4 regions of the Mesorhizobium ciceri biovar biserrulae genome follow, and region 2 is predicted to be linked to each of the others. Evidence: predicted binding sites of a transcription regulator. Region 2 holds the regulator's gene; each other region holds the start of a gene.
The links. Region 2 encodes PhoB, which activates phosphate uptake and scavenging genes when phosphate is short. Its sites were predicted from a motif close to TGTCATNNANCTGTCAT; they were not measured.
Positions count from the first base shown of each region.

Region 1: a site for PhoB is predicted at 861-877, ahead of A4R29_RS17610 (esterase-like activity of phytase family protein). Genes of this name have one in related genera too.
Region 3: a site for PhoB is predicted at 2,462-2,478, ahead of phnF (phosphonate metabolism transcriptional regulator PhnF). Genes of this name have one in related genera too.
Region 4: a site for PhoB is predicted at 2,716-2,732, ahead of phnC (phosphonate ABC transporter ATP-binding protein). Genes of this name have one in related genera too.

Region 1 is NZ_CP015064.1:3,756,004-3,763,952, forward strand. It holds gene A4R29_RS17605 (GcvT family protein) at 1-749, opposite strand, end outside; gene A4R29_RS17610 (esterase-like activity of phytase family protein) at 993-2,471, shown strand; gene A4R29_RS17615 (MATE family efflux transporter) at 2,635-4,107, shown strand; gene A4R29_RS17620 (MFS transporter) at 4,142-5,353, opposite strand; gene A4R29_RS17625 (SH3 domain-containing protein) at 5,531-5,932, opposite strand; gene A4R29_RS17630 (TMEM175 family protein) at 6,174-6,749, shown strand; gene A4R29_RS17635 (hypothetical protein) at 6,803-7,084, opposite strand; gene A4R29_RS17640 (SDR family NAD(P)-dependent oxidoreductase) at 7,248-7,949, shown strand, end outside.
Region 2 is NZ_CP015064.1:5,593,376-5,601,324, reverse strand. It holds gene A4R29_RS26405 (PstS family phosphate ABC transporter substrate-binding protein) at 1-198, shown strand, start outside; gene pstC (phosphate ABC transporter permease subunit PstC) at 295-1,761, shown strand; gene pstA (phosphate ABC transporter permease PstA) at 1,758-3,074, shown strand; gene pstB (phosphate ABC transporter ATP-binding protein PstB) at 3,092-3,910, shown strand; gene phoU (phosphate signaling complex protein PhoU) at 3,937-4,644, shown strand; gene phoB (phosphate regulon transcriptional regulator PhoB) at 4,661-5,350, shown strand; gene A4R29_RS26375 (ROK family protein) at 5,367-6,614, opposite strand; gene xylF (D-xylose ABC transporter substrate-binding protein) at 6,884-7,924, shown strand.
Region 3 is NZ_CP015064.1:5,317,233-5,325,181, reverse strand. It holds gene fosX (FosX/FosE/FosI family fosfomycin resistance hydrolase) at 1-199, opposite strand, end outside; gene A4R29_RS25065 (carbon-phosphorus lyase complex subunit) at 196-1,308, opposite strand; gene phnH (phosphonate C-P lyase system protein PhnH) at 1,310-1,921, opposite strand; gene phnG (phosphonate C-P lyase system protein PhnG) at 1,921-2,382, opposite strand; gene phnF (phosphonate metabolism transcriptional regulator PhnF) at 2,516-3,265, shown strand; gene A4R29_RS25045 (zinc-binding alcohol dehydrogenase family protein) at 3,456-4,475, opposite strand; gene A4R29_RS25040 (ABC transporter permease) at 4,542-5,507, opposite strand; gene A4R29_RS25035 (sugar ABC transporter ATP-binding protein) at 5,504-7,057, opposite strand; gene A4R29_RS25030 (ABC transporter substrate-binding protein) at 7,241-7,949, opposite strand, start outside.
Region 4 is NZ_CP015064.1:5,326,454-5,334,402, forward strand. It holds gene A4R29_RS25080 (alpha-D-ribose 1-methylphosphonate 5-phosphate C-P-lyase PhnJ) at 1-126, shown strand, start outside; gene phnK (phosphonate C-P lyase system protein PhnK) at 123-899, shown strand; gene phnL (phosphonate C-P lyase system protein PhnL) at 1,108-1,815, shown strand; gene A4R29_RS25095 (DapH/DapD/GlmU-related protein) at 1,812-2,426, shown strand; gene phnC (phosphonate ABC transporter ATP-binding protein) at 2,812-3,669, shown strand; gene phnD (phosphonate ABC transporter substrate-binding protein) at 3,762-4,670, shown strand; gene phnE (phosphonate ABC transporter, permease protein PhnE) at 4,728-5,684, shown strand; gene phnE (phosphonate ABC transporter, permease protein PhnE) at 5,687-7,054, shown strand; gene A4R29_RS25120 (IS110 family RNA-guided transposase) at 7,267-7,949, opposite strand, start outside.

The DNA.
Region 1 (7,949 bases), 1.8 Mb from region 2:
AGATCGACGGCGATGCCGATTTCCCTGTCAAGTGCTGCGATCTCCGGAATGTCATCGGTGATGAAATAGTGGTGCTCCATCGGCGTCACCGGCAGGTCGACGCCGGCCATGCGGCCGAGCTGCTTCGCCCACAGCCCGCCGGCATTGACGACATGCTCGGCGATGATGGTGCCCTGCTCGGTGATGACGTCCCAGCGCCCGTCGGCACGTGCTTTCAGCTCGACGACCCGGTTGCGCAAGATGATGTCGGCGCCGCGCTTCTTCGCAGCACCCGCATAGGCATGCGTGGTACCGTACGGGTCGAGATGGCCTTCGTTGGAATCATGCAGGCCGCCAAGAACACCGTTGACGTCAACGATCGGGCAGATCGCCTTGATCTCGTTGGGCGTGACCAGGCGCGCGGTCTCGATGCCGACCGACTGGAACACGGCCCAGGCTGATTTCAACCACTCCCAGCGCGCGGGATCGCTGGCGATGTTGACGCCGCCCGTCATGTGCAGGCCGATATCCCAGCCGGATTCGGCCTCGATCTCCCGGTAGAGATTGATGGTGTAGTCCTGCAGCGCCGCCACGTTGGGATCGGCGTTGAGCGCATGGAAGCCTGCCGCCGCGTGCCAGGTCGAACCGGCCGTCAGTTCTGCGCGCTCGATCAGCGCCACATCGCTCCAGCCGAACCGCGTCAGGTGATAGAGCACCGAGGCTCCGACCACGCCACCTCCGATGACGACTGCGCGGTAGTGCGACTTCAAGGCTTCCCCTCCACGGTTGGTCCGAAGACTGGAGCATATATCTACTAGACATAAGTGTCCAGTGCCGGCGCGCGCATCGTTTTTCGTCGACCGCCGGCATGCACTGCGCGCTGTCACGCAAGCATCATGTTCGCGCCGTAGACCGCATTTCGGGGAGGCTTGCGCAGCATCATCGATGTCGCACCTCTTTCAGTTTTTCGTCCCGCGGCCGCTCCGGCACATCCGTCACAAAGAGGATTATCCATGAAGCACCTGTATCGACCCGCGTCGCTTGGCGTCGCGCTGGCCTTGTTCACCGCCTTGGCGCCGGCGCTCGCCGACAGCACCGCGACCGTCGGCGGCCTCGTCAACAAGGGGCTGGTCGGCGTCGGCCGCATCCCGGCCGCTCAGCGCGACAAGTTCGGCGAGACCTTCGGCTCGGGTTCCGGCATGGCGATCGACGCATCAGGCTGGACGCATGACACCGCCGGCTACAGAGGTTCGCTCTGGCTGTTGCCGGACCGTGGCTACAATGTCGTCGGCACCACCGACTACCGGCCGCGCCTCAACACGATCGCCATCGAATTTGCTCCGGTCGCACCGGGCGCGGCACCTGCTGCCGGCCAGGAGCAGACGGGCGTCAAGGCAACGCTCGCCGACACCATGCTTCTCACCGACGACAAGGGGGCTGATGCCACAGGCCTCGACCCACTCAACGGCGTGCGCGCGGCAAGCGGCGACATGCCGATCCTGCCGCAAGCCGACAATGGCAAGCTGGCGCTCGACAACGAGGCGATCGTGCGGCTGCCCGATGGTTCGATGTTCATCTCCGACGAATACGGCCCGAACATCTATCGGTTTTCCGCCGACGGGCATCTGCTGTCGGCAACCCAGCCGCCGGCCGCCTTCGTGCCGATGCGCCACGGCACGCCGAACTTCGCCTCGGACAATCCGGGACCCGGTGCCGCCGAGCCCGATCCGAAGGACCCCGAGACCGGCCGCCAGAACAACCAGGGCCTGGAGGGAATGGCGATGACGCCGGACGGCAAGTTCCTGATCGCGGTGCTGCAATCGGCGCCCCGGCAGGATGGCGGCGATTCGCCCGCGACGCGCCAGAACACGCGTGCGCTGGTCTATGACGCGTCCGACCTCGCCCACCTCAAACTGGCGCATGAGTATGTCGTGCCGTTGCCGGTGTTCAAGGATGCCAAGGGCAAGACCAAGATCGCCGCGCAGAGCGAGATCGTGGCGCTCTCCGACAAGACCTTCCTGATGCTGGCGCGCGACAGCGGCAACGGCCAGGGGCTGAAGGGCGACACCTCGCTGGTGCGCCAGATCTTCGTCGTCGACGTCTCGGCCGCGACCGACATCGCCGGCGGCGCCTTCGATGCCGCCGACAAGCCGCTGGCGCCCAAGGGCGTGCTCGACCCGTCGGTGATGCCGGCCAAGCTGACGCCGTTCATCGACATCAACGACAAGGGCGAACTCGGCCGCTTCGGCCTGCACAATGGCGCGCCGAACGACAAGAACAACCTGTCGGAGAAGTGGGAGGCGATGTCGGTGGTCAGCGTTCTCGATCCGAAGCTGCCCGACGACTACTTCCTGTTCGTCGCCAACGACAACGACTTCCTCGCCCAGGACGGTTTTCAGGTCGGCGCACCCTACAAGGCGGAAGACGGCGCCGATGTCGACACCATGTTCCTGGTCTATCAGGTCACGCTGCCGGGTCTCGCCGGGAAGTAACGGCCACTGCACGGGCGGGCGCGCTTGGCGCGTCCGCTGGGCTCGCGGCAGGCATGAACGGGGCAGCGGCCTTTCAGCCGCGCGTTCGCAAGGGTGCATCTCGGTCCCGCCTGCGATATCATCGTGGACTGGATCCAAATCACCATCCGCCGAGCTACCCGCCATGGACGAAAAAATGCCCGCGCGCCGGCGCACCGGCGACCTGACCAGCGGCCCTATCCCGCGCACGCTTCTGCTGTTCGCCCTGCCGGTGCTCGGCTCCAACGTGCTGCAGTCGCTCAACGGCTCGATCAACGCCGTCTGGGTCGGCCGTTTCCTCGGCGAATCGGCGCTGACCGCCACCTCCAACGCCAACCTCGTCCTGTTCCTGATCCTCGGCACTGTGTTCGGCATCGGCATGGCGGCCACCATCCTGGTGGCCCAGTCGGTTGGCGCCCGCGACCTGCCTGAGGCGCGCCGCATCGTCGGCACCAGCGCGACGTTCTTCTTCCTCGTCTCGGTTGTCTTCGCGGTCTGCGGCTGGATCTGGGTTGACGCCATTCTCAACACGCTCGGCACACCGGCCGACGCCTTGCCGCTGGCGCGCTCCTATCTGCGCATCATCTTCGTCGCCGTGCCGATGATGAACCTTCTATCCTTCGTCATGACCGTGCTGCGCGGTGCCGGCGATTCACGCACGCCCTTCTTCTTCATGGCGCTGGCCGTCGTCCTCGACATCGTGCTCAACCCATTGCTCATCGCCGGCATCGGACCGTTTCCCGAACTCGGCATCGCGGGCTCCGCCACGTCCACGCTGATCGGCCAGACGGTAAGCGTGATCGCCATCCTGATCGTGCTCTATGTGCGCAAGCATCCGCTGCGGCTGGCCGGCGCCAACCTCGCTCTGCTGCGGCCCGATCCCACCTTGCTGCGCATCGTCGTCTTCAAGGGCGTGCCGATGGGCCTGCAGATGATCGTCATTTCGGCGGCGGCACTGACGGTGATGGGCATCGTCAATTCCTACGGCTCACAGGTCGCCGCCGCCTACGGCATCGCCGCCCAGCTGTGGACCTACATCCAGATGCCGGCGCTCGCCATCGGCGCCGCGGTGTCCTCGATGGCGGCACAGAATGTCGGCGCCGGGCGCTGGGACCGGATCGGCCGCATCGCCGCCTCAGGCGTCGGCTTCAACCTCGTCCTGACCGGCGCACTGGTTGCCGTGCTGTCGGTTTTCGACCGTTCGGTGCTGAGCCTGTTCCTGAGCCGCGACAGCGCGGCGATCGACATCGCCGTCCACATCAACAATGTCGCCTCGTGGTCGTTCATCCTGTTCGGCATAACCATCGTGCTGTTTGCCACCGTACGAGCCACGGGTGCCGTGATGCCGCCGCTGATCATCCTGGTCATTTCGGTGCTGGTCGTGCGCACCGGCTTTGCCTATTTCATGCGTGGCGTGATCGGCGAGGAAGCGCTGTGGTGGAGCTTCCCGGCGGGTTCGATCAGCTCGCTTGTACTGGCGGCGGCCTACTATCGTTTCGGCCGCTGGCGCACCACGCACATGATCGAGGACAGGCCGGCCGCCGGCGAGCCGCCGGACACCGGTCTTGGCGTGCCGCGCGGACGCGCGCATCTTTCGCCTGAAACACCGAACGGCTGAAGCCAACCCGGTTCCGCTGGACCGCTCCAGGCCCTCAACGCCGTTGTTGTTTCAGCCCAAAAGCCAGCGCCACCAACGCAAACACCACGATCATGCCGGCGAACGCCAGGCTGGCAGCGACGGGACTGGCATAGGTCGAAACGATGCCGATGCCGATGACGGGCAAGGCGTTGCCGACAAAGCAGCAGATGAAGAAGCTGGACACCACTTCGGCGCGACGATGCTTGGGCGCGATCTCGTTCACCACTTGCAGGCCGCCACGGTAACCAAGCGCCGCCGCAACGCCGCAACAGGCCGTCGCAGCAACCATCAGTGCCATCGAGGCCAATATCTGCGCCGCCACCACCAACGAGACGCTTGGGATCATCAATGCCAGCGCAGCCAGCATCGCCTTGTTGCTCTTCATGTGCATCAGAACGACAATGCTGATCGCGGTGACGATCGCCAGCTCGAAGAACAGCGCGCCGGCGACGGCATGGTTGGTCTCATGCAGCTGCTGCGCCAGGATGCTCGGCGCCAACGCGGCGTAGAACCCGACCAGCGCCATCGCGCCGAAGCCGGTCACCGCCGGCGCGACGAAGCGCGCACGGATTTCCTCCGGGACGGAAAGTCGCGGCCGCAAGGAGATCCGCCCGAGGCCGCCCGGCTTCGCCACCGTTTCGCGAGTGCGCCAGACCAGGATCGTCACCACCACAAGTGCTGCCAGATAGACGATGAAGATCAGCCGCAACGGCCATGGCTCGTATTCAGCCAGAAATCCCGAAATCAGTGCGCCGAGGCCGAGGCCGAGGAAATTGGTGCTGGTGGCAATCACACTGGCGCGCGACTTGTCCGCGCCGGGAAGAAGCTCGGCAATCCACGCGGTTCCGGTCCCCGCGCCGACGCCGATGCCAAGCCCGCTCAGGATGCGGGCGACGTCGAGCGAGACGACGTTTACGGCAAACAGGAAGACAAGCGCACTGACGATGGCGACGAGCATGGCCGCCAGGCTCGCGGGCCGGCGTCCGACAATATCGGAGACGCTGCCCAACATCAGAAGTGCCGCCAGATTGCCGACGACATACACGGCGTAGATCAGCGTCAGGGTGATTTGTGAAAAGCCGAATTGCTGCTTGTAGACGATGTAGAGCGGCGTCAGCACCGTGCTGCCGGCAAACAGCACCGCAATCATCGCGGCGACGGTGGGGATTGCGAGAGCATCGCCACCTGCCCCTTCGTGCGTATGCGCAAAATCGCGAATGGCCATGGCCAACCTCGTCACCAATTTCGGGGATCGAGGGGTCTAACGCGGTTTCATCCACGACGTTCCAGCCGGCAGGCAGGCTCCTGACAGCACGGTGGGCATTGATTGAGCGGGATGTCCGCCCGCTGAACAGGCTCGGATCGGGGCCAGCGGCTCCATCTATCGTTCAACCGGTCGGCCTTACCTGCAAGGAAAGCCGGGCGCGATCTTGCACTTGCCGGGACGCGGCCTGTGCGGCGGCCGATGGTGCGGAGGACGGTGCGGCTTGTGCCAGTGTGGCGGCCGATGCGGCGGACGCACGATGATGATTGGCGGGCGAACGATCTGGGTGCGTTCAAGATAACCGGCGCTGGCCCAGCCGCTCACGCCGCCGCCATGGATTCTACACCAGCCCGGCTGGCAGCCGGTGACATTGACTCTGAAGCCGGCGGGCAGCGTTCCCACCCTGGCGTATCCCGCTCCCGGCCCGCTGCGGACGTTGAGGTTGGTCGAGGTGTGAGCGCTGTAGGCGAAGGCCGCGGCGGACGTCCCGAACACCGCGGCCAGGATGGTCGCGGCCACAAGCAGAAAACGAAATCTCATCAGTCCCCTCCATTCGAATCCCGGCCGTTCACCTGCTCCGGCCAAGATTGCCCTGCAAGAGGAGCGGCCAAGCCAAGAAAAGTCAACAGGTGGGCGGCCGTAACCGTCCTGGCCAACGGGACTGATGCCGGATTTTCCTTGGACATGGTTGAGGAATTTCACGGTTGCCATTTATTGGCTCCTCAACATCCGCTAGCGTTTACTCTCTTTCGACAATTCATCGCGGGCAAAGGTGGGATCCATGGGCAAAGGCAGGGTCGAGGCATTCACCGATGGCGTCGTGGCTATCATCATCACCATCATGGTGCTTGAGTTGAAAGTGCCGCATGGCGAGGATTTCTCCGCCTTGGTGCCGTTGTGGCCGATCTTCTTCTGCTACGTGCTGTCCTTCATCAATGTCGGCATCTACTGGAACAATCTGCACAACATGTTCCACACCGTTCAGCGGGTCGACGGGCGCGTGCTGTGGGCGAACCTCAATCTGCTGTTCTGGCTGTCGCTGATGCCGGTGACCACAGCCTTCATGGGCGAGAACCACTTTGCGCCGGTGCCGGTAGCAGTCTATGGCACCGACCTCGCGCTATGCGCCATCGCCTACACCATACTCGCCGCCGCGCTGCATCGCCTGCACGGCAATGATACCGCTTTTGCCAAGGCGCTGGGTAATGACCGCAAGGGGAAGCTCTCGCTGGCTGTCTATATCGTGGCCGTCGTGCTGACCTTCGTCAGCCAGTGGATCGGCGTCGCGCTCTATGTGCTGGTCGCGATGATATGGCTCGTACCGGACAGGCGCTTTGCGCGGGTGATTGAAAAGTAGCTGTCTTCACACATTTTCAAGGCAAAGCGCTGCACGGCTTTCCCAGAGTTGCCCTACTTGCGCATCGCTTTCAGTTTTTCCGCCACCGATGCGGCGAGGTCGGCATAGAGCTCCTCCAGCCGTTCCGCGGCCTTGATGATCGAGAAATCATGGCCGAATTTTTCCAGCGCCATGCGCAGTTTCTCGACGAACTCGGCTTGTTTCTCCAGCGCGGAAAAGAGTGTCTTCACCTGCGCTTCGCTGATGTCGGGATTGGCCAGCATCTGCGGCACCTCGCGGCCCATCTGGTCGCCAATGGCGGTCTGCTCCTTCAGAATTGCAACCCAGTCCGTCAATCAGGAACCTCCGTTTGTCCCCAGGCCCAAATCTCTTTTGCGGGGACAAGGGGCAACATGCGCAGCCTCGGCCGGACTGGTCAACCCGACAAGACGAGCAGAGGCTTGCACCGGCCCGTTCCGGCGCTAAGTTCGGCGCCATCGAACAAGGAATCCATCGCCCATGATCACCGACGCCGAGATCCAGACCGCCCTGCCCGCGCTTGCTCCAGGCAATGCCGCCGTGATCACCGGCGCTGCCAGCGGCATCGGTCTGGCGGCCGCCAAGCGGCTTGCATTGCTAGGCATGAAGATCGTGCTGGCCGACATTGGCGGCGCGCGGCTTGACGACGCCTCGCGCGCCGTTTCCGCGATTGCCGGCGACGGTGCCGTGCTTGCCGTCGCCGCCGACGTTTCGAAGGCGGATGAGGTGGACCGCCTCGCCGAGAGGGCGTTCGGCGCCTTCGGCGGCGTGTCGCTGCTGATGAACAATGCCGGCGTCGGCGACAACCCCGGAAAGCCGTGGGAAAACCGCGATGCCTGGAAACGGCTGCTGGACATCAATTTCTGGGGCGTTGTGCATGGCGTGGAGGCCTTCGCGCCGCGCATGCTGGCCTCGGCCAGGCCGGGTCTGATCGTCAACACCGGCTCCAAGCAAGGCATCACCACGCCGCCCGGCAATCTTGCCTACAATGTCTCCAAGGCAGGAGTGAAAACCTTCACGGAAGGCCTGGCGCACGCGTTGCGCAACGAACCCGGCGCCCATGTCGCTGCCCATCTGCTGATCCCCGGCTTCACCTTTACCGGTCTGACCGAGGGTGCGACGGAAAAACCGGCCGGCGCCTGGACCGGCGAACAGGTTGTGGATTTCATGCTGGAATCCCTG
Region 2 (7,949 bases):
GTCTCGCGCCCGCTGTTCTTCTACGTCAAGAAGGCGCATCTGGGCGTCGTTCCCGGCCTCAAGGAATATGTCGAGTTCTTCCTCGACGACCAGATGGTTGGCCCGGAAAGCCCGCTCGCCGAATACGGCCTCGTTGCTGCTCCGGATGCCGAGCGTCAGGCCCAGCGTGACGCTTTCGCCGCCGGAAAGTCGATGTAATCAAGCTGCCGAACCGGGGTGCGGGTCAAATCCGCGCCCCGGTTTCACCGCAGGCCGCAATGGCGGCTGCGTTAGAATTTCCCTTGGGGTGGGTCCATGTCGTCCTTGCTCGTACTGGCCATCGTCGTTGCCCTCGGCCTGGTTGCCTTTTTCATCGGCCGGCAGCGTGCCGCGGCCCAGGACAATGGCAAGGTCAAGCCGCATTCGCGTGCCCACTATCACGGCTGGTGGGCGTTCCTGCTCGCCGTCCTGCCTGCTCTTTTGCTGCTTGCCGTCTGGGCCGTCGGTTCTTCGGTCTATCTTGACCGGCACATCCACGCTGCCTTGCCCGAGCGTACCGTCGACAGCAAGGTTGCCAGCGAGGCACTGGATGTCAGCCTGGTAAAGAGCCTCGCCAGGGGCCTGCGCAAACTCGATGCTGGCACACTGGCCGCAATGCCTGCCAGCTTTGCCGAGTTGCAGCCGCTGCTCGCCGCCAAGGGCGTGGCACTGGCGAGCGACACACAGGATTACATGATCCCGATCGCTGTCGAGGCGAACAAGGTCCAGGACCGGCTCGGCCTGTTCGGTGCCATTGTCATTCTGGCTTCCTCGATCGCCGGCGCCTTCTATGCGCTCAGGCAGATCGAGCCGCGCGCCAGGGCGCGCAACAATGTCGAGCGGCTGATGCTGTGGGGGCTGCTTGCCGCCTCCACCATCGCCATCCTGACCACCGTCGGCATCGTGCTTTCGATGCTGTTCCAGACGATCACCTTCTTCGAGAGCGTCTCGCCGATGAGTTTCTTCTTCGGCACGGTCTGGGATCCGCGTTTTGCCGCTGCCGGTTCGGGCGGCAGCCAGGGCCAGTTCGGCCTGATCCCGCTTCTTGCCGGCACGCTCTATATCGCCGCCGTCGCGCTGCTGGTTGCGGTGCCGGTCGGGCTGATGTCGGCTGTCTACATGGCCGAATACGCAACGCCCAGGGTGCGCTCGGTGGTCAAGCCGGCGCTTGAACTGCTGGCCGGCATACCGACCATCGTCTACGGCATCTTCGCCGTCGTCACGCTTGGGCCGTTCCTGCGCGACCTGTCCGCGGCGCTGACCGGCGGCTCGCCGTTCATCCAGGGCCAGAGCATCTTCACCGCCGGCCTGGTCATGGGCGTCATGCTGATCCCGGTCGTCTCCTCTCTCTCAGACGACATCATAACCGCGGTGCCGCGCGCCATGCGCGACGGGTCGCTCGGCCTCGGCGCGACCCGCTCCGAGACGATCAAGCGGGTGATCCTGCCGGCGGCACTGCCCGGCATCGTCGGCGCCATCCTGCTGACTGCCTCGCGCGCCATCGGCGAAACGATGATTGTCGTGCTGGCGGCGGGCGTCGCCGCCAACCTCACCATCAACCCGTTCGAGGCGATGACGACCATCACCGTCAAGATCGTCAACCAGCTCACCGGCGACCTCGAGTTCAATTCGCCGCAGACGCTGGTCGCCTTCGCGCTCGGGCTGACGCTGTTCACGCTGACGCTGGTGATGAACATCGTCGCGCTCTACATCGTGCGCAAATATCGGGAGCAGTACGAATGACCGACATTCCCATGGATACGATGGTCAGGCCGGCGGCCCATCCGCGCCGCGACATCGGCCTGAAGGCCCGTTACGCCGCCGAACGCCGTTTCCGCATCTATGGCGTCGTGGCGATTTCCGTAGGCCTGGCGTTCCTGGCAATCATGCTGATCACCATCGTCTCGAAAGGCTACACCGCCTTCTGGCAGACGACGGTATCGCTGCCGATCACGTTCGACGAGAAGGTGATCGATCCTTCCGGCAAGCGCGCAACCGATCCGAGCGTTCTGATCAAGGCGAATTATCCCAAGCTCGCAGAAAACGCGCTGGTGGCCAAGCTCGGCATTTCTCCTGATGACAAGCCGATGATCCAGAAGCTCAAGGGCTTCCTTTCGGAAGGCGCCCGCGTCCAGTTGCGCGACATCGTTGCCGCCGATCCCTCGGTGATCGGCACGACACGCGACGTCAACATCCTCGCCGCCGCCAATCTCGACTCGGCTTTCAAGGGCCAGATCGACCTCAGTGTCGAGGAAGCGCGACGCAAGGTCTCGGACCAGCAGATCGCCTGGATGAACAAGCTCAAGGCCGAGGGCGCGATGGCCGAGCACTTCAACAGCGGCCTGTTCACCTACGGCGCCTCCAGCCGCCCGGAAACCTCGGGCATGGGCGTGGCGATCATCGGCTCGTTTTATATGATGGTGATCGTGCTGCTGCTCGCGCTGCCGATCGGCGTCGCCGCCTCCATCTATCTGGAGGAATTCGCCAAGAAGAACCGTTTCACCGACCTTATCGAGGTCAACATCAACAATCTGGCCGCAGTGCCGTCAATCGTCTTCGGCTTGCTCGGCCTCGCGGTGTTTATCAATTTCCTGGGCATGCCGCGCTCCGCCGCTTTCGTCGGTGGCCTGGTGCTGACGCTGATGACGCTGCCGACGATCATCATCGCGACGCGCGCCGCGCTTGCCGCGGTGCCGCCGTCGATCCGCTCGGCAGCTCTCGGCCTTGGCGCCTCCAAGATGCAGATGGTGTTCCAGCACATCCTGCCGCTTGCCGCACCCGGCATCCTCACCGGCACTATCATCGGTCTTGCGCGCGCGCTCGGCGAAACCGCGCCTCTGCTGTTGATCGGCATGGTCGCCTTCGTCGCCGATCCACCGACGACGCCTTTCGATCCGGCCACCGCGCTGCCGGTGCAGATCTATATGTGGGCGAACGAGGCCGAACGCGCCTTCGTCGAGCGTATGTCCGGCGCCATCATCATCCTGCTCGTCTTCCTCATGGCCATGAACATCACCGCGATCGTGCTTCGGCGTCGGTTCGAGCGGCGCTGGTAGAAAAAAGGCATTTTGGTATGAACATCATGACCGAACAGTCCCTTGAAAACGCAGTGGGCGACAAGATGAAGTCGAACGAAGTGATCAAAATGCGCGGCGACAAGGTCGGCGTGTTCTACGGCGAGAAGCAGGCGCTGTTCGACGTCGATCTCGACGTCCGCCTGAACCAGGTGACGGCGCTGATCGGCCCCTCCGGCTGCGGCAAGTCCACCTTCCTGCGCTGCCTCAACCGCATGAACGACACCATCGATTCAGCACGGGTAACCGGCAAGATCACGCTCGACGAAGAGGACATCTACGACAAGAACATCGATGTCGTCGAACTCAGGGCGCGCGTCGGCATGGTGTTCCAGAAACCCAATCCGTTCCCAAAGTCGATCTACGAGAACGTCGCCTATGGTCCGCGCATCCACGGATTGGCCAAGCGCAAGGCCGACATGGATCAGATCGTCGAGTCCAGCCTGAAGAAGGCGGCGATCTGGAACGAGGTCAAGGACCGTTTGCAGGAACCTGGCACGGGTCTTTCCGGTGGCCAGCAGCAGCGCCTGTGCATTGCACGCGCCATCGCCGTGTCACCCGAGGTGATCCTGATGGACGAACCGTGTTCGGCGCTCGACCCGATCGCCACCGCTCGCGTCGAGGAACTTATCGACGAACTGCGTCAGAACTATACGATCGTCATCGTCACCCATTCGATGCAGCAGGCAGCGCGCGTGTCGCAGCGCACCGCGATGTTCCATCTTGGCTATCTGGTCGAGGAGGGCGCCACCGACAAGATGTTCACCACCCCCGACGACAAACGCACCCAGGACTACATCACCGGCCGGTTCGGCTGATCTCTGGCATATGAGGGACGAAGATCATGGGTGAACATACCGTCGCATCTTTCGATGAGGATCTGGAGCAGATCAGCCAGCTGATCCGCGACATGGGCGATCTCGCCCGCTCGATGGTCGGTGGCTCGACCAGGGCTTTGCTCAATTCGGACAATGCGCTGGCGCAGCGGGTGGTTTCCGATGACGCCATCATGGATGCACGCCAGCGCGAGCTGGACGATCGTGCCATCACGCTGATCGCCAAGCGCCAGCCGATGGCCAACGATCTGCGTGCGGTGGTCGGTTCGATCCGCATGGCCGGCGACCTCGAGCGCATCGGGGACCTTGCCAAGAACATCGCCAAGCGCGTCGGCACTGTCGGGCTGAGCGTCACGCCGCACGACCTTTCGCATTCGATCGACGCAATGGCGCAGCTGGTGCTGATCCAGGTGCAGGGGGTCGTCGACGAGTATGCCGCCGCTGACGCGGCAGCGCTTGCCACGCTCAGAAACAATGATGAACGCATCGACGTCAAATACACATCGGTGTTCCGCGAACTGCTGACCTACATGATGGAAGATCCGCGCAACATCACGGCGTGCACGCACCTGTTGTTTTGCGCCAAGAACCTCGAGCGGATCGGCGACCACGTGACCAACATCGCCGAAAATGCCTATTATGTTTTGACCGGCACGCAGTTGCCAGCCAATCGTCCGAAGCAGGACGAGACGGCAATGTCCGCGCCAGCGGCATGACAGGGGTGACCAGCCGATGATCGCGCCACGCATCATGGTGGTGGAGGATGAGGAGCCGCTAGGCGTGCTGCTCCGCTACAATCTCGAATCCGAAGGTTATCAGGTCGAAGTGGTGACGCGCGGCGACGAGGCCGAAATCCGGCTGCAGGAGAACGTTCCAGACCTTCTGGTGCTCGACTGGATGGTGCCTGCGGTTTCCGGTATCGAACTCTGCCGCCGGCTAAGGATGCGTCCCGAGACCGAGCGGCTGCCGATCATCATGCTGACCGCGCGAGGCGAGGAAAGCGACCGCGTGCGCGGCCTCTCGACCGGTGCCGACGACTATCTGGTCAAGCCTTTCTCGACGCCGGAGTTCATGGCCAGGGTCAAGGCGCTGCTGCGCCGGGCCAAGCCGGAAGTGCTGTCCAGCGTGCTCAAGGTCGGCGATATCGTGCTCGATCGCGAGTCGCACCGCGTCTATCGCAAGAAGAGCGAGATCCGGCTCGGGCCGACGGAATTCCGCCTGCTTGAATTCATGATGCGCCATCCAGGCCGCGTGTTCTCGCGCAGCCAACTGCTCGACAATGTCTGGGGCGAGACGATCTACATCGACGAACGCACGGTCGATGTGCATGTCGGCCGGCTGCGCAAGGCGGTCAACAACGGCCGCATGCCCGATGTCATTCGCACCATCCGTGGGGCGGGTTACGCCATTCGCGAGGACTGAACTCCCTCGTTTGAACTCACGCCACGTTCTTGCCGCCGAAACCGGATCTCGCCTGCACGCCCGGCGCAAAAATCTCCTGATCGACGAAGATCAGCGCCCGCATGGCGCAGCCTTCGCGGATCAGCGGCAGTTCGTTCGGCTCGGTGTCGAAGGAAATCGACTTGGAATGCTGGCCGCCGGCGGTCTGGGCAATCGCTTGCCGCAATGCCGGCTCGATCAGGTCGAAGGCGGCGGCGCTGACGCCGACCATGGCGACCGGCGCCGGATCGATCAGCGCGAACAGGCTGCCGAGGCCGTAGCCGAGCGCTTCGCCGGCCTTGCGATAGGCTTCCCGTTCGGGTCCGTCCCTTTCGCGGGCGGCGGCAGCCAGGGCGCGCATGTCGGCATCGCTGACATCGGCGACGGGTTCTGCATCCTCGCCCATCTGCCGCGCGTTGCGCCAGATGGCATAATTGCCGGCATAGGCTTCGACGCAGCCGCGCCGTCCGCAGCGACACAGCGCCCCGTTCGGCCGATGAATCATGTGGCCGAATTCGCCGCCCGAGGAATGGGTGCCGGTGAACAATTCGCCCTTCAGCACCAGCCCCATGCCGATGCCGTGCGACAAAAGGATAGCGATGAAATCGTCGCGGTAACGATCGGGGTCGCGCCAGCGCAGCGCCACCGCCATCATGTTGCAGTCGTTCTCCATAATGGCTGGGATGCCGAACTCGTCTTCGAATAGGTCGGCGAAGGCGATGTCGGTGTGCGGCGTGATCGGCGACCACAGCATGGCGCGGGCACGGGTGTCGGTGATGCCCTGGACGGCCAGCGCGATACGGGCGATGCTGCGCACGTCCAGGTCGGGATCTTCCAGGCGGCGACGCACGATTGCCGTGCACTCACCGATCAGCGAGTCGCGCGACATCGTCAGCGTGTCGAGCCGGCGCTGTTCCTCGGATATTACCTGGCCGGCATAGTCGATGACGGCGACCGAGAGGAAGTTCAGCGACAGCACCACGGTCATTACCGCGGCCGCTTCCGGATTGAGGCTGAGGCCGACCTGCGGACGGCCGCGTTTGAGCGAGCCGGCCTCGCTCGGCTTGCTTTCGGTCAGGATGCCTTCGACGATCAGGTCGGATGAGATCGCCGAGATCGTCGAATGGCTGAGGCTTGTGGTTGCGGCGATCTCGGTGCGCGACGGCTGTCCGGCGCGGCGCACCGCCGCGATCACCATCGCGCGGTTGCGGCGGCGCAAATCGTCGTGGCGGATTCCGACCGACATGCTCTTTCATATCCTCCCGGTCGCCGCGGTTCTTCCTGCCCTGGAACGCTGTCGGTGACGCGGTCAAATACTGGCAGAAGCCGCGCGCCGTGTCATTTTTTTATTCCGAGGCCCGAAAAAAATTCGAGACGACATCAAAATCCATCAGAATCGATGTTGACAGCGTTCGGGCGTTGGCCCAGTATTTTTTCGAGGCTCGAAAAAATAGGGCCTCTGTGCCGGCCCTCGGGCCAGTTTGGTCGCGCCATACGCGGCGCAGGGAGGATAATATGAAAAGATTCACAGCCGCCATCCTGGCGGGTGCCGCCATGTCGCTGACGCTCGCGTCTGTCGCGCAGGCGAAGGACAAGGTCGTCGGCGTTTCGTGGTCCAACTTCCAGGAGGAACGCTGGAAGACCGACGAGGCCGCCATGAAGACGGCGATCGAGGCCGCCGGCGACAAGTACATCTCCGCCGATGCGCAGTCCAATCCCGGCAAGCAGCTTACCGACGTCGAAAGCCTGATCTCGCAGGGCGCCAATTCCCTGATCATCCTGGCGCAGGATGCTTCGGCCATCGGCCCGGCCGTGCAGAAGGCGCTGGACGAAGGCATTCCGGTCGTCGGCTATGACCGGTTGATCGAGAACAAGGATGTTTTCTACCTGACCTTCGACAACAAGGAAGTCGGCCGTATGCAGGCCCGCGAAGTGTTCAAGGTCAAGCCGGAAGGCAACTACGTCTTCATCAAGGGCTCCGGTGCCGATCCCAATGCCGACTTCCTGTTCTCGGGCTCGATGGAAGTGCTCAAGGAAGCCATTGACAGCGGCAAGATCAAGAATGTCGGCGAAGCCTACACGGATGGCTGGCTGCCCGCCAACGCCCAGAAGAACATGGAACAGTTCCTGACCGCCAACGACAACAAGGTCGACGCGGTGGTCGCGGCCAATGACGGCACTGCCGGTGGCGTCGTCGCGGCGCTGACGGCTCAAGGCTTGGCCGGCACCGTGCCGGTCTCGGGGCAGGACGGCGACCACGCCGCGCTGAACCGCATCGCCCTGGGCACGCAAACCGTGTCGGTGTGGAAGGACGCGCGCGAGCTCGGCAAGAATGCCGCCGAGATCGCCTCGCAACTGGCCGACGGCAAGAAGACGAGCGACATCGCCGGCGCCAAGGACTTCACGACGCCGGGCGGCAACACCGTCAAGTCGCTGTTCCTGACTCCGGTTGCCATCACCAAGGACAATCTCAACGTCGTCATCGACGCTGGCTGGATCAAGAAGGACGAAGTCTGCGCGGGTGTCGCTGCCGGCACCGTCGCGGCCTGTAACTGATCCGGACCACTTCGAAATATCTGAA
Region 3 (7,949 bases), 280 kb from region 2:
AGCTGCGCTCCGGCAAGGGTTCGCCCTCCATGATGGCGACCCAGATGTCACCGATCAGGAAGAATTTTTCGGGCGACAGCGAGAACTGCCTGGCGTCGCTGGCATAGACTTCGCGTGCGTCGAATACGCCCTCGAGGATCTCGGTCATCCGCTCGAGATCGCGGACGATGAAGGTCATGTGGGAAAGGCCCTCGATCATTCCGCGGCCTCCCGCTTCTCTTCGACCTTCACGGGGTTTTCGCGCGCGTCATATTCGGTGCGCATGCGGCGTACGAGATCGAGTTCTGCCTGGAAGTCGACATAGTGCGGCAGCTTCAGATGCTCGACGAAGCCGGTCGCCTGGACATTGTCGGAATGCGAGATGACGAACTCCTCGTCCTGGGCCGCGGCGACGACATCCTCGCCGAGCTCTTTCGCGCGCAGCGCCCGGTCGCAGAGTGCCACGGCCATCGCCTTGCGTTCGCTCTGGCCGAAGACCAGGCCGTAGCCGCGGGTGAATTGCGGCGGCGCCTTGGCCGAGCCTTTGAACTGGTTGACCATCTGGCATTCGGTGACGCGGACAGTGCCGAGCGGCACCGCGAAGGGCAGTTCGGGCACGTCGAGCTCCAGCTCGACTTCGCCGATGCGGATCTCGCCGACGAAGGGGTGGTTGCGGGCATAGCCGCGCTGGGTGGAATAGCCGAGCGCCAGCAGGAATCCTTCATCGCCGCGTGACAGCGCCTGCAGGCGGATGTCGCGCGCCATCGGGAATTCGAGCGGCTCGCGGGTGATGTCGCCGGGGACATGGTCCTGCGGCATGTCGCCATCCGGTTCGATCAAGCCTTCGCGGGCGAGGATCGCCGAGACGCGTGGCATGGCTTGCGCTTCCGTCTCGCGCAGCAAGGGCTCGGCGACATCGGCGCCGGCGGCAAGCTCGGGATCGAGCAGCCGGTGGGTGTAGTCGAAGGTAGGTCCGAGCAACTGGCCACCGGGCAGATCCTTGTAGGTCGCCGAGACGCGCCGCTCGACCAGCATGTTGGCGGTGTCGATCGGCTTGGAGTAGCCGAAGCGCGGCAGTGTGGTGCGGTAGGCGCGCACCAGGAAGATCGCCTCGATCATGTCGCCGCGCGCCTGGACGATGGCGAGCGCGGCCAGTTCACGATCATAGAGCGAGCCTTCGCTCATTACCCGGTCGACGCCGAGCGCCAACTGCTCGACGATCTGGTCGAGGCGCAGGGCGGGCACCGAACGGTCGCCACGCCGGCGGTCGGCCAGCAGGCTGTGGGCGTTGGCGATTGCCGCTTCGCCACCTTTTACCGCGACATACATCTTACGCCTCCATCGTCTTGATGCGCGTCGTGCGCGGTAGGCAGGCGATGCCGCCTGATGTGGCGAGGATGATGTCGACGCCGCGCGGAAAGCGCTTGATATTCTGCTTCCACTGCTCGACGAAATGGCGTGGCATCTGCGCCGGCGCGATCGTGGCGCTGGTTTCGATGCCAGGACCTTCGAGCAATAGCGGCGTGCCGGAGACCAGATCGCTGACCTGCAGGATCAGCGTGGTCGAGCGGTCGGGATAATCCTGCGTGCCCTGCGAAAAGCCATCGAGCGCCATCATCTCGGCAGGTGCTGCGATCAAGGCGAAATGCGCATCGGCCGGTGTGTTGGCCAATGGCGCGCCGGTATGGAACCCAAGCCACGATCTGATCGCGGTGGAGGCCTGCAAAGCCGGGTCGAGCCAGAGCGGCGTGTCATTGTCGCACAGCGCCAGTGCGATGGCGCCGGCGGTAGCCGAGAGCGGCACCGGCGGGCGGGCGAAGGCCGGCAGCGGTTGCACGCTGCCCGGCCGAGCCATTGCGTCCATCACGGCGCGGAACACGGTCTGGGCGTTGAAGACCGGATCGGCGAACCCGCCCTCGATCGATTGCACAGCTGCGTCCATCAGTCTTCTCCGCGAACCATGGTGAAGAAATCCACCTTCGTTGCCGCCGTCTCGGCGCGGCGTTTTTCGTGCGCCATGGTCAGAGCCGACCGCAGAGGCGCTATCAGTCCGGTCTCGACCTCATTGCGGCGGGCAGGGTCCTGCCATAGGGCGTCGGCGATAGCCGCCAGCTTCGCCTTCTGCTTGTCGCGGCCAAGCGCATAGCAATGGCCGACCTGTCCGGACGGCAGCCGGACCGTGGCGCGGGTGACGGTCGCCTCGCCGACATTGAAGGGCGCGCCACCGCCGCCGATGCGGCCGCGCAGGGTGACCAGTCCGGTTTCGGGGCCGCGCAACAGCTCGGCGTCCGAAGGCAGTCCGGCCTCATTCCAGAGCCGCACGATGTCATCGCCGCTGGATTGCGCAAGGGTTGCCATGGCGGCCTTGCGCTCGGCCTGGTCGCGGGCTTCCTGTCCTCGCATGAGCTGTAGTCCTCGTGGCTAAATTTGTCTATTGATATAGACAACTATACAAATTATACCTATTATCTAACGGGTGTCCATGACGGGTGGATGACAGCGATAGAAGACTGGGCGCTGGAAGGTTGGGGCAATGATGGTCGGGCGGCTAGCAGCGGACAGCATCGAGCGGCGCAGTGGCGTTTCGCTGTGGCGGCAGATTGCCGACAAGATGCTGCATGCGATCGCCATCGGCGATTTCACGGAGAATGCAGCGCTGCCGCCGGAGGTGGCGCTGGCAGAGCGCTATGGCGTCAACCGCCACACGGTGCGCAGCGCCATATCAGCCCTCGTAAGGGAAGGCGTGCTGCGGGCCGAGCAGGGGCGCGGCACCTTCGTGCTGTCGCGCAAGCGGCTGTCCTATCCGATCGGGGCGCGCACACGGTTTTCGACAGGGCTGCAAGCGCAGACGACGGAACGGCACATCGCCTTGCTCGCCTCGTCGGTCGAGCCGGCCAGCCAGCGCGTCGCCGAGGGACTGGGTCTTGCCAAGGGAGCCGATGTGATCCGCCTGGAAACGCGCGGCGAAGCCGATGGACGGCCGGTGTCGCGCGCTGCTGGCTGGTTCGAAGCCCGGCGCTTTGCCGGCATCGATGCCGCGATGGCGCAAACAGGGTCGATCACCGCCTCGCTGGCGCGCTTCGGCATCGACGACTATCTCAGGCAATCGACCGTGCTGTCGGCGCGCCATGCCGATGCGGCGGACCTTGCCGACCTCGACCTGCAGCCGGGCGCCATCGTACTGGTCACGGTCGCCGTCAACGTCACGCCGGACGGCCAACCGATCCAGTTTTCCGAGTCGCGCTTCCCGGCCGAACGGGTGGAGCTGAAGCTGTCGGCGCTGTAGGGAGTGACGGGCTTATACGAGACCGTGATTTATCTGACTCACGCTGATATCAGACCAGCTCGGTCGCGCTCACTTGCGTCTTGGCGATTGAGGACCGCCTTCCCCCACTCCGTCTCGGCTTCGCCGAGACGGAGTGGGGTCGACCTGGCTCGGGCGTCGTCAGTTCGGGCTGGGTTCGCCGCCTGCCATGTTATAACCCCACCTCGATCACAGCCTTGATCAGGCCGGATTTCTCATGCGCCCAACGAGCCAGATCGCGCGGCGTGGCGGCGAGTGTGGTGCGGTGTGTGACGAGCTTGGCCAGTGGTACGGCCCCGTTGCGGATCGAGGCGGCGACATGGTCGAAGTCGGCGCGCAGCGCGTTGCGGCTGCCGATCAGCGTCATCTCGCGCTTGTGGAATTCCGGATCGGAAAAGCTGATGTCGTCCTTGACGACGGAGACCAGCACCAGCGTTCCGCCATGCGCGACATGGGCGAAGGCCGACTGCACCGACTGGGTGTTGCCGGTGGCGTCGAAGACGACATCGAAGCCTTCGCCTGATGTCGCTTCCCTGACCAGATCGGGCACCGCGCCGCGCGAGCCGTCTAGGGTCTGGAAACCAAGCTCGTTTGCAGCGAAGGCGAGCCTTTCACTGCTCATGTCGAGCAGCGTCACGTCGAGCCCGGCGATGCGGGCGAAGATGGCGGTGCCGAGCCCGATCGGGCCGGCGCCGATGACCAGCGTGCGGGCGCCGGGGTCGGCGCGGGCGCGCCACACGGCATGCGCGCCGATGGCCAGGAACTCGACGGCGGCGGCGTCGGCCAGCGACAGGCCGTTGGCCGGATAGAGATTTTGCGCCGGCACCAGGATGCGTTCGCACATGGCGCCGTCGCGATGCACGCCAAGCACCTCGATCCTGACACAGCAATTGGGCTTGCCGTGCCGGCAGGCGATGCACTTGCCGCAGGAAAGATAGGGGTTGACGACGACGGGCTCACCAATGGCCAGTTCGACGCCTTCGCCGGTCTCCATCACGGTACCCGAGACCTCATGACCCATGATGCGGGGATAGGCGAGGAACGGGTGCTTGCCCTCGAAAATGTGGTAGTCGGTGCCGCAGATGCCGACATGGCTGACCGCCACCAGCGCCCAGCCGGGAGGCGGTGCCTCGGGTGCGGGCCGGTCTTCAAGGACAAGATCGCCGGGCGAACGGCAGAGGACGGCTTTCATGCGCTAATCCAGTCATGAAATCGCCGGCCCGTTGGTGTGGCGGACCGGCGGTTGATTGCGGGGTCGCTACTTGCCGCGGCGGCGCAGGCCGTCGAAGTAGACGATGATGATGATCAGCGCGCCGGTGATGATGCGCTGCCAGAACGAGTTGACGTTGAGCAGGTTGGCGCCGTTGTTGATGGTGGCCAGGATGAAGGCGCCGAGCAGCGGCCCATGCACCGAGCCGACGGCGCCGAACAGCGAGGTGCCGCCGATGACCGACGACGCGATCGCCTGCAGTTCCCAGCCCTCGGCCTGCGTCGGGTTGCCGATGCCGATGCGGGCGGCCAGCAGCACCCCGACGAAGGCGGCGCACAGGCCCGACAGCGTGTAGGCCATGTAGATGGTGCGCTGGACATTGACGCCGGACAGGCGCGAGGCCTCGGCGTTGGAGCCGACCGAAAACAGGTATCTGCCCCAGCGGCTGTGGTGCAGGAAGATATAGGCCGGAATGCCGACCAGGATCACCATCCAGAACAGGTTGGGGATGCCGATGAAGGAATTGCGCGAGAAGGCGGTGAAGGTGTCGCTGTTGATGTTGATCGAATTGCCGTTGGTCATCAAAAGGCCGATGCCGCGCAGCGAGGTCAACGTCGCCAGCGTGATGATGAAGGGCGGCAGGCCCATCTTGACGATACCGAAGCCGTGGAACATGCCGATGGCGACACCGACCAGCAGCGTCACCAGAATGGCGAGCCAGATGGGGAAGCCGGCATTGATCATCATGGCCACGACCACGGTGGCGAAGCCGACCACGGCGCCGACCGACAGATCGATGCCGCCGGTGATGATGACGAAGGTCTGGCCGACCGCCATGATGGCGATCATCGAGCCCTGGCGCAGGAGATTGGCTAGGTTGTTGGCCGAGGCGAAGCTCGTCGTCGTCACGGAGAGGAGGATCCAGAGCAGAACCAGCAGCGCCAATAGCGTCAGCCCGAACAGGACATTATAGTTGCGCTTCGGTTTTTCGACGGCGATCGCCTCGGTGCTCATATCTGTCCTCCCTGCTTTTCTTGTTTCTCGGCGAGCGCCTGAGTGAGAATATCCTCGTGGCTGGCGGCGTGAAAACCGTGCGTCGCCACCAGTTTGCCGCGCCGGAACACATGCAGCGTATCGGCGAGTTCATAGACTTCCGGCAGATAGGACGAGATCAGGATGATGCCGGCGCCCTTTGACAAAAGCGCGCCGAACAGGCGGTAGATCTCGGCCTTGGTGCCGACATCGACGCCGACGGTCGGTTCGTCGAAGATGAACAGCTTGGCGCCGTGCGCCAGCCATTTGCCGATGACGATCTTCTGCTGGTTGCCGCCCGACAGGCTGGATGCGAGCGCGCCACGTGTCGGTGTCTTGATGCGCAGATCGGCGATCTGGCGATCGGCCTGCGTCTTCTCCTGCGTGCTCGAAATCAGCAGATTGTTCGAGATGCGCTTGTAGATCGGCAGGTTGAGGTTGAAGCCGACCGGCAGGTTGAGGCAGAGGCCCTGGTCGCGGCGGCTCTCCGGCGCCAGCGCCATGCCGAGCTTGATCGCGTCATGTTCGGAATTGACCTGTACCTCCTTGCCTTCCCAGAGGATCTGGCCGGCGGATTTGCGGTGGCGGCCGTAGAGCGTGGTGACGAACTCGCTGCGTCCGGCGCCGATCAGCCCATAGAGTCCGACGATCTCGCCGGCGCGGACCGTCATCGAGACATTTTCGAAGCCCTTGCCGGACAGGTTTTTCGCCTCGATGATGGCGGCGCCCGGCGTGAAATGCTCCTTGTGATAGACCTGCTCGATCGAGCGGTTGATCATCATCTTGACCAGTTCGGCATCGTTGGTCTCTGCGATATTGCGGGTGCCGACCAGCGTGCCGTCGCGCAGCACGGATACCCGGTCGGCGAGTTCGAACACTTCCTCCATGCGGTGGCTGATGTAGATGATCGTCACGCCTTCGCCCTTCAGACGGCGGATCAGCGTGAAGAGCTGGTCGGCTTCCTTGCGGGTGAGGTAGGCGGTCGGCTCGTCGAAGATTAGGAATTTGGTGCCGCGCACGGTGGCGCGGGCGGCGGCTATCAGCTGCTGCTGGCCGATGGTCAGGTCGCCGAGCGTGACATGCGCCGGCAGGTCGAAGCCCAGGTCGTCGATGATCGTCTGCGCCTGCCTGACCATGGCGCGCTGCTGCAGGATGCCGAAGCGCGAATTCTCCTCGCCGAGGAACATGTTGGCGGCGACCGTCAGGTGACGGCACAGCACGACTTCCTGGTGCACGGCATTGATGCCGAGCGCCATCGCCTCGTGCGGCGTCGCCAGGGCGGCCGGCTGGCCCTCCCAGACAATCTCTCCGGAGGTGCGCGGCATGACGCCGGTCAGAAGCTTGATGAGCGTGGATTTGCCGGCGCCGTTTTCGCCGACGATGGCGTGGATCTCACCGGACTTGAAGGCGAGGTCGACCGGTTTCAGCGCGTGGGTGCCGGGATAGCGCTTCTCCAGCCCACGCAATTCGAGGATAGTCCGCCCCTGTTCCAGAACGGGTGCGGGATGCAGTTCCTGCGCCGTCGAAATCATGACAATCCTCCCAGATTGGCCTCCCGGATTGGCTTCGCAGGCTGGCCTCACGATTGGCACGCGGCGAGGCAGGGATATGCCTCGAAAACAGCCTGGCTCAGGCGTGCGGATTGCCAAGCCGTTTGTGCGGCAGTTTGTGTCTCCGGGGCGAGGTGCCCCGGAGACGATTGCGGATGCGACGGCTCAGAGCTTCGGATTGAGCAGCGCGTCGATCTTGGGGTCTTTCATGTTGTCCTTGGTCACCAGATTGGCGCCGGTGTCGACATTGGCTTCGACCTTCTCGCCCTTGGAGGCGGCGAGCGCGGTCTTGATGCCGTCATAGCCCATCCGGTACGGATCCTGGACGACGAGGGCGGAAATGACGCCGTCGTTGAGGAACTTGATCAGCTTCTCGTCGCTGTCGAAACCGACCAGCGCCAGCTTGCCGCCAAGGTTGTTTTCCGCGACGGCCTGGCCGACGCCCTGCGCCATGATCAGGTTGGAAGCGAAGATGCCCTTGAGGTTCGGGTTGGCGGTGATCAGGTCGGTGGCGATGTTGAGGCCGGTGGTGGCCTGGCCGTCGGCGTATTTGTCGGCAACCAGCTTGAGGCCCGGATATTTGGCGGCCAGCTGTTCGGTGAAGCCCTGCTTGCGCTGTTCGAGCGAGCCGGCGCCAGGTGCGTTGGTGATCAGGGCAACGTCGCCCTCGATCTTGCCGCCGTTGGCGGCGCCGATGGCGGCTGCGAGGCCGTCGGCAGCGACGCGGCCGCCCTGGACGTTGTCGGTGGTCAGGAACGAGGTGAAGGCCTTGGAGTCGGCACCGGAGTCGATGCCGATGACCTTGACCTTGGCAGCGGCTTCATCGATCGGCTTGCCGAGCGCCTTGAACTCGGTCGGCGCAATGACGATGGCC
Region 4 (7,949 bases), 270 kb from region 2:
CATGGCGGCCACATGTTCGTCTGCTCCGACACGGACCATTGCGAGAAGCGGCGGGCGGACGGCTATCGCGGCCATCTTGCCCCGGAAAACCATCTTGCCTCGGGAACAAGGGAGCCGGCGCAATGACCGACGAACCGCTGCTGCGTGTCGCAGCACTTTCTAAATTCTACGGTTCGCGCGTCGGCTGCGACAACGTCTCCTTCGACCTGTGGCCGGGCGAAGTCCTGGCTGTGGTCGGCGAGTCCGGCTCCGGCAAGACGACATTGCTCAACTGCCTGTCGACGCGGCTGCTACCGAGCTCCGGCTCCGCCAGCTACCGCATGCGCGACGGCCAGTTCCGCGAGCTCTACCGCATGAGCGAGGCCGAGCGCCGCTTCCTGATGCGCACCGACTGGGGATTTGTCCATCAGAACCCCGCCGACGGTCTGCGCATGACGGTGTCGGCGGGCGCCAATGTCGGCGAGCGGCTGATGGCGGTCGGCGACCGTCACTACGGCAGGATCCGCGCCACCGCCGTCGACTGGCTGTCGCGTGTCGAGATCGACGAGGACCGCATCGACGACGAGCCCCGGGCCTTTTCCGGCGGCATGCGCCAGCGCCTGCAGATTGCCCGCAACCTCGTCACCGGGCCGCGCCTGGTGTTCATGGATGAGCCAACAGGCGGCCTCGATGTCTCGGTGCAAGCCCGCCTGCTCGACCTGCTGCGTGGTCTGGTCACCGATCTCGGTCTGGCGGCCATCGTCGTCACCCACGACCTTGCCGTGGCGCGGCTCTTGTCGCAGCGCATGATGGTGATGAAGGACGGCCGCGTCGTCGAAAGCGGCCTCACCGACCGCGTGCTCGACGATCCCCGCGCGCCCTACACGCAATTGCTTGTTTCCTCGATTTTGCAGGTTTGACGATGGCGCCAAGGCACCCCCCTCTGGCCTGCCGGCCATCTCCCCCTCAAGGGGGGAGATTGGCTATCGTCCTCGGTTTCGCCACTCTCCAACGTTGCAGAACAAGCGCAACGAGAAAGCCGCCGATCTCCCCCCTTGAGGGGGAGATGCCTGGCAAGGCAGAGGGGGGCGTTGGCCCGCAAACGAACGACAATTGGAGGCCCTTCTGATGGCAACCCCCCTCGTTGTCTCCGACGTCGCCAAGAGTTTCACCATGCACCTGCGCGACGGCATCAAACTGCCTGTTGTCGCCGGTGTCTCGTTCTCGATCAGGGCTGGCGAATGCACCGTGCTCGGCGGTCCTTCCGGTGCCGGCAAGAGCTCGATCCTGAAGATGCTCTACGGCAACTACGCCGTCGACGAAGGCCAGATCATCGTCACGCATGATGATGGGCTGATCGACCTCGCCACCGCCAGCCCGCGCACCGTGCTGGCCATACGCCGGCAAACGATCGGCTATGTCAGCCAGTTCCTGCGCACCGTGCCGCGCGTCTCGGCGCTCGACGTCGTCGCCGAACCGCTGGTCGAGCGCGGCGAGGATCGCGAGATTGCCCGCGGCAAGGCGCGCGCCTTGCTGGCGCAGCTCAACCTGCCGGAGAAACTCTGGGCCTTGCCGCCTGCGACCTTCTCCGGCGGCGAGCAGCAGCGCGTTAACATCGCGCGCGGCTTCATCACCGAGCATCCGATCCTGCTGCTCGACGAGCCGACAGCCTCGCTCGATGCCAGGAACCGCGATGTCGTGATCGAACTCATCGCCGCCAAGAAGGCTGCAGGTGTCGCCCTGCTCGGCATCTTCCATGACCACGATGTACGCGAGGCGGTTGCCGACCGCATCATCGACGTCACCGCTTTCGCGCCCGGAAAAATCGCCGCATGACCAGGAAATTGTCCGCGACGCCGCTGGTCCACCCGACGGCGGATGTACAGAATTCGACGCTCGGCCGCTGGACCGAGATCGCCGACCGCAGCCGGGTCTCGGAAAGCGAACTCGGCGACTATTCCTACATGATGCAGGACTGCTCCGTCTGGTGCGCGACGATCGGCAAGTTCGCCAACATCGCGGCCAGCGTGCGAATCAACGCCACCAACCACCCGACCTGGCGGCCGACGCTGCACCATTTCACCTATCGCGCCTCCGACTACTGGGACGATGCCGAGCACGAAAGCGAATTCTTCGCCCAGCGCCGCGCCAAGCGGGTCACCATCGGCCACGACACCTGGCTTGGTCACGGCTCGACCATCCTGCCCGGTGTCACCATCGGCGATGGCGCCGCGGTCGGCGCCGGCGCTGTCGTCTCGAAAGATGTAGCGCCCTATACGATCGTCGCCGGCGTGCCGGCAAAGCCGATCCGCGAGCGCTTCGATCGCCGCACGGCCGAACGCTACCAGGCGCTGGCCTGGTGGCACTGGGACCATGCAAGGCTGCGCGCTTGCCTTGAGGACTTCCGTGAGCTGTCCGCAGAGGCATTTCTGGAGAAGCATGGTTGACGCGAATGGTGCTTTCATCGAACTAATAATCACCCAACCCAGAGCCATGGGGCATATGTGACCTTTATTGTCGTAATACCTCTTTTCATTGGACTGGGGTTGGTCGCGTTGGGAATTTTGGTGATTAAGCTTGCAGCTAAGCGTTGGAGGCAATCCGACGTTGGCTCTTCAATAACGTTGATGATATTAGGCTGTGTTTTGTTCACGGCGGCGATAGCTCCACTCTATATGCTGTGGGTCCTTGCGCAACTTACAGGTAAGCCAGGCTGACAAGCTAAGGCCTGTGGAGCGTAACAAAACTGACATCATCGCGACACGGCAGGTTCATGTGGCTGCGTTAGGCGAGAGCCTGACGATCAATGGTCCCGGACTGGAACCTGCCCCCATGCCAGCAAATTCTGCCACGCTCGAAATCCGCGGTGTCACCCGACGATTTGGCAAGAACACTGCCGTCAGCGACATCAACATCGCGATCCCGCAGGGTCAGATGGTTGGCGTCATCGGCCGTTCGGGCGCCGGCAAATCAACCCTCCTTCGCATGATCAACCGTCTCATCGATCCCAGCCAGGGTTCGATTTTTTTTGACGGCGCCGAGGTCTCGAAGCTGAGCGGTTCGCCGCTGCGGCGCTGGCAGCGTGACTGCGCCATGATCTTCCAGCAGTTCAACCTGGTGCCGCGCCTCGACGTGCTGACCAATGTGCTGCTCGGCAAGCTGAACCACCGCTCGACCATCACTAACCTGTTCGGCATGTTCTCCCGCGCCGAATGCGCCGAGGCGGTCGCGGCACTCGAGCGGCTCGACATCGTCCGCACCGCGCTGCAGCCCGCCGGCACCTTGTCGGGCGGCCAGCAGCAGCGCGTCGCCATCGCTCGCGCCATGATGCAGCAGCCCAGAGTGATCCTCGCCGACGAGCCGATCGCCTCGCTCGACCCGCTCAACGCCAAGGTGGTGATGGATTCGCTGCAGGACATCAATTTGCGCGAAGGCATCACCGTCGTCACCAATCTGCACACGCTGGACACCGCCCGCACCTACTGCAACCGCATCATCGGCATGGCTGCCGGCAAGGTCGTCTTCGACGGCCCGCCGGAAGAGCTTAACCGCGAGGCGGTGCGCCTCGTCTACGGCGCCGACAGCAATGGCCAGGAAATCTCCGAGGCCATCACCTCGACCAGCGTTGCCTTCAGCCGAAAGATCGCCGCATCCGCCGGACCGCTCGAGCCCGCATTCCCGGGATATTGAGAGCGGTTGGGATCGCCAGCCCACGTCAAGGGCACCTGTCAAAATCGATAACGCTGCCGGCGCGGGGCCGGAACCTACAGGAGAGATAACAGATGTTCAGGAAGATGGTTTTTGGCGCCGTTTCGGTGCTCGCCATGGCGACCAGCATGGCCCATGCCGCCGACATGAAGGAATTTCGCGTCGGCATTCTCGGCGGCGAAAACGAAACCGACCGGCTGCGCAACTACCAGTGCCTCGCCGACCATCTGAAGGCCGAATTCGGCTTCGAAAAGGTCTCGCTGTTCCCCGCCGCCGACTATGACGGCGTCATCCAGGGCCTGCTCGGCGGCACGCTCGACTTCGCCGAACTCGGCGCTTCCGGCTACGCCAGCGTCGCTCTCAAGGACCCGAAGGCGGTCACCCCGATCCTCACCACCCAGCAGACCGACGGCGCCACAGGCTATTATTCGATCGGCCTGGCGCTGAAATCCTCCGGCATCACCGACATCAAGTCGGCCAAGGGCAAGAAGCTCGGCTACGCCGATCCGGATTCTACCTCCGGCTACCTGATCCCGCTGACCCAGATCCCGAAGGATACCGGCGCTTCGAACGAAACCTTCTTCGCCTCGACCCAGTTCAACGGCGGTCACGAGAACAACGTCCTGGCCGTGCGTGACGGCAAGGTCGACGTGGCGGTGGACGATTCTTCCGGCATCGGCGACTTCAAGGACGGCTACACCTCCGGCACCTTCCACAAGGAAGTCGCCAAGGGCGCCGTCGACCCCAACGACTTCGTCGAAGTCTGGCGCTCGGGTCTGATCCCGAACGGCCCGCTGGTCGTGCGCACCGCGCTCGGCGACGAAATGACCGCCAAGCTCGCCGACTTCTTCACGCAGTTGCCGAAGAAGGACAAGGCTTGCTTCGAAGGCGTCGAGGGCGGCGACTTTACCGGCTACGTCCCGGTTAAGGCGGACTTCTACAACGTCATCGTCGAAGCCCGTAAGGCAGCCATCGGCGGCTAACGGCGAAACCAGGAAGGGCGGCGTCGAGAAAACGCCGCCCTTCTTGCATGTCCGATCATGACCCTTTCCGTGACAGCCCCTTCCGGCGCCACTCACCAGATGGCCGACGCCTGGCGTCGCCAGACGTCCTTGCGCCGGCTCTACACCGCCATCGGTGTCGGCCTGCTCATCACCGCGCTCGGCAGCACCATGTGGTTCGCCGACGAGGCCAATGCCGGGCATTTCTTCGACCGGTTGCCGCATTTGCTGGATTTCCTGAGCTGGCTCGTCCCCAAGGACTGGAACGATGTCTGGCGGGCGATGTTCGACATCACTTCCCCGCATGACACCGGTACCCAGGAATTCAATTTTCCGCTTGGCCGCTCCTATGTCTGGGGCAGCTTCTACATCCCCGAATATTTCGAGCTGATGCTGACCACGCTCAACGTGGCCCTGGTCTCGACCTTCATCGGCTTCGTCTTCGCCGTACCGTTCTCCTTCATCGCGGCGCGCAATTTGACGCCGCATCCGGTGCTGCGGCTGATCGTCAAGCGCCTCATGGAACTGCTGCGCGCCTTTCCCGAGATCGTCATCGCCGGCCTGTTCGCCGCCATCGTCTCGATCGGCCCGATCGCCGCCATCATCGCCATCGGCCTGCACTCGATCGGCGCGCTGGGCAAGCTGTTCTACGAGATCAGCGAGAACATCGACATGCGCGCCGAGGAAGGCCTGAGGGCCGTCGGCGCCAACTGGTTCGAGCGGGTTCGCTTCGCCGGCCTGCCGCAGGTGCTGCCCAACTTCATGTCCTACACGCTGCTGCGTGTTGAGATAAATGTCCGCATTTCCACCATCATGGGCGCGGTCGGCGGCGGCGGTATCGGCGAGGAGTTGAAGCTGTCGATCTCGCGCGGCTTCGGCGCCAAGACGATAGCCCTCGTGCTGCTCCTGTTCACGACGATCTTCATCGTCGACCAGTTCTCCGCCTGGCTGCGCCGCAAGCTGGTCGGCGAGCAGGCTTTCGTGATGAGCGCTTGACCATGGCCACCATGACCGCCGATCAGATCCAGTCGATCGAAGAGCGCTTCCCGCAGGTGTTCCAGCGGCCGTTCCACAAGCGCTTCGGGCCGCTGATGCTGCTTGGCGGCATCTTTCTCTACCTGCTGTACGCCTTGTGGTTCTTCAACCTGCCGCAGGTCATGCGGGAATCGCACTGGGAGCGGCTGCCGCTGTTCCTGACCCAGTGGATCAGCTACGACGTGCAGCCGATCTTCCGCCTCGATGAACCGCAGATCACTGCCAAATATCCACGCTTCTCGGTGCTCGGCCCGAACCCGGATCCGGACTGGGTCAAGACCAATGCCGATGGTTCGGTGACGATCCTGATCGACGGCACCGCCAAGTCGATTACCTTCACCAAGACGCAAGCGACGATAATTGCCAACGGTGAGACCGTTGCGGTCGCACTCGGCACCGGCAAGCCGCTGATCTCGGGACCGGTTCCCGGCTGGATCACCGCGCATGAGGATGAGGTGGTCGCCGACATGGGCTTTGCCGGCGAGGCCCGCGTCGCCGTTGACCGCGTCAGGATACGCAAGCGGTTTCTAGGCTGGGCAAACTTCATCTTCGACACGCGTTCGCCTTTCTTCGGCAAGTCGGCAAGCGAAGTCGCTTCGCTGATCGTCTCCGGGCCGGAACTGAAACCGGGCACGTCAAATCTGGCGCTGGCCGGCGACAACATCTGGAACAACGCCCAGTGGCAGCATGGCGATGTCTGGACGAAGCTGCTGCAGACCATCGTCATGGCCTTTCTCGGCACCATGCTGGGCGGCATCGTCGCCTTCCCGCTGGCCTTCTTCGCCGCCCGCAACATCACGCCCAGCCGGCTGGTCAACCAGGTGCTCAAGCGCTTCTTCGATTTCATGCGCTCCATCGACATGCTGATCTGGGCGCTGTTCTTCACCCGCGCCTTCGGGCCGGGACCGCTGGCTGGCAGTGCGGCGATCTTCTTCACAGAGGTCGGCACGCTCGGCAAAACCTATTCCGAGGCGCTGGAGAACATCGACGACAAGCCGCGCGAGGGGATTACCTCGACCGGAGCCAACGGCCTCCTGGTGCAGCGCTACGGCGTGCTGCCGGAAGTGGTGCCGGTGTTCATCAGCCAGACGCTCTACCAGTGGGAATCCAACACCCGCGGCGCCACCATCATCGGCGCTGTCGGTGCCGGCGGCATCGGCCTGAAGCTGTGGGAAGCGATGCGCACCAACTCCAACTGGGCCAACGTCTTCTACATGGTGCTGCTGATCCTGCTCGTCGTCTTCATCTTCGACAACATCTCCAACTTCCTGCGCCGCCGGCTGAGCCGGACCATCCACGACTACAACAGGATCCAGGCTGAGCAGGGGTAGGCTTGTGATGCAGACGCGCAAGTCGTCTCGACCGGCGCCAAAGGATCGACCCCCACTCCGTCGAGCTTCGCTCGACACCTCTCCCCCTATCGACGGGGTAGAGGAAAGCGCCAGGCTGTCCGAGCCGACGCCTGTCCTCTTAGGCCGAGTGTCCTCCCAGGCCGAGGCTTCCTTCCTCTCCCTCCGGAGGGGGAGAGCGACTATCTGGGGTGTCAAGTTGCACTCGCGAACTCGTTGCGCGCATCGCGTGCTTTTGCATTGAGGATGACGAGGAGTTTTCTGGCGAGTGCGATGCGGATGAGCATTTTTGGCTTTCCCGCCTGTTGCAACCGTTGAGCGAAAGCTTTGAGATTGGGATCGAATTTGGCCACGATGGCTGCGACGATGAAGAGGATGCCACGCGGCCCGGCGCGTCCGCCGCGCACATGCCTGTTGCCGGTGCGCTTGCCGCTATCGTTGGCGAAGGGAGCGAGGCCTGCCAGCTTGGCGATGGCCTTGTTGGAGATGAGGCCGATCTCGGGCAGTTCGGCCATCAGGCGGGCGACGGTGCGTCCGGCCACGCCCTTCAGCGAACGAAAGGCCTGCTCCAGCCTGGCCCACAGCGGATCGTCATCGATCATCGAGGCAATCTCGCCTTCCAGGCGCCGTTGCTCGCGCTTGAGGAAGGCCAGCATCGCCTCGATGCTGGCGCATACCTCGGCGTCGCGTGCGGCACTTCTACGCTGCTTGTTGATGGTCGCATCGCCGACAATCTGGCAAAGCCGGCCAACCAACGCGGCAAGCCGCTGCTGGGCGGCGCTTGGCGGTGGCGTCGGCACAGTGTTCTTGACTGCGCCGTAGTGGGCGATGACAGCGGCGTCGATCCTGTCGGTCTTCTCAAGATAGCCCATCGCCT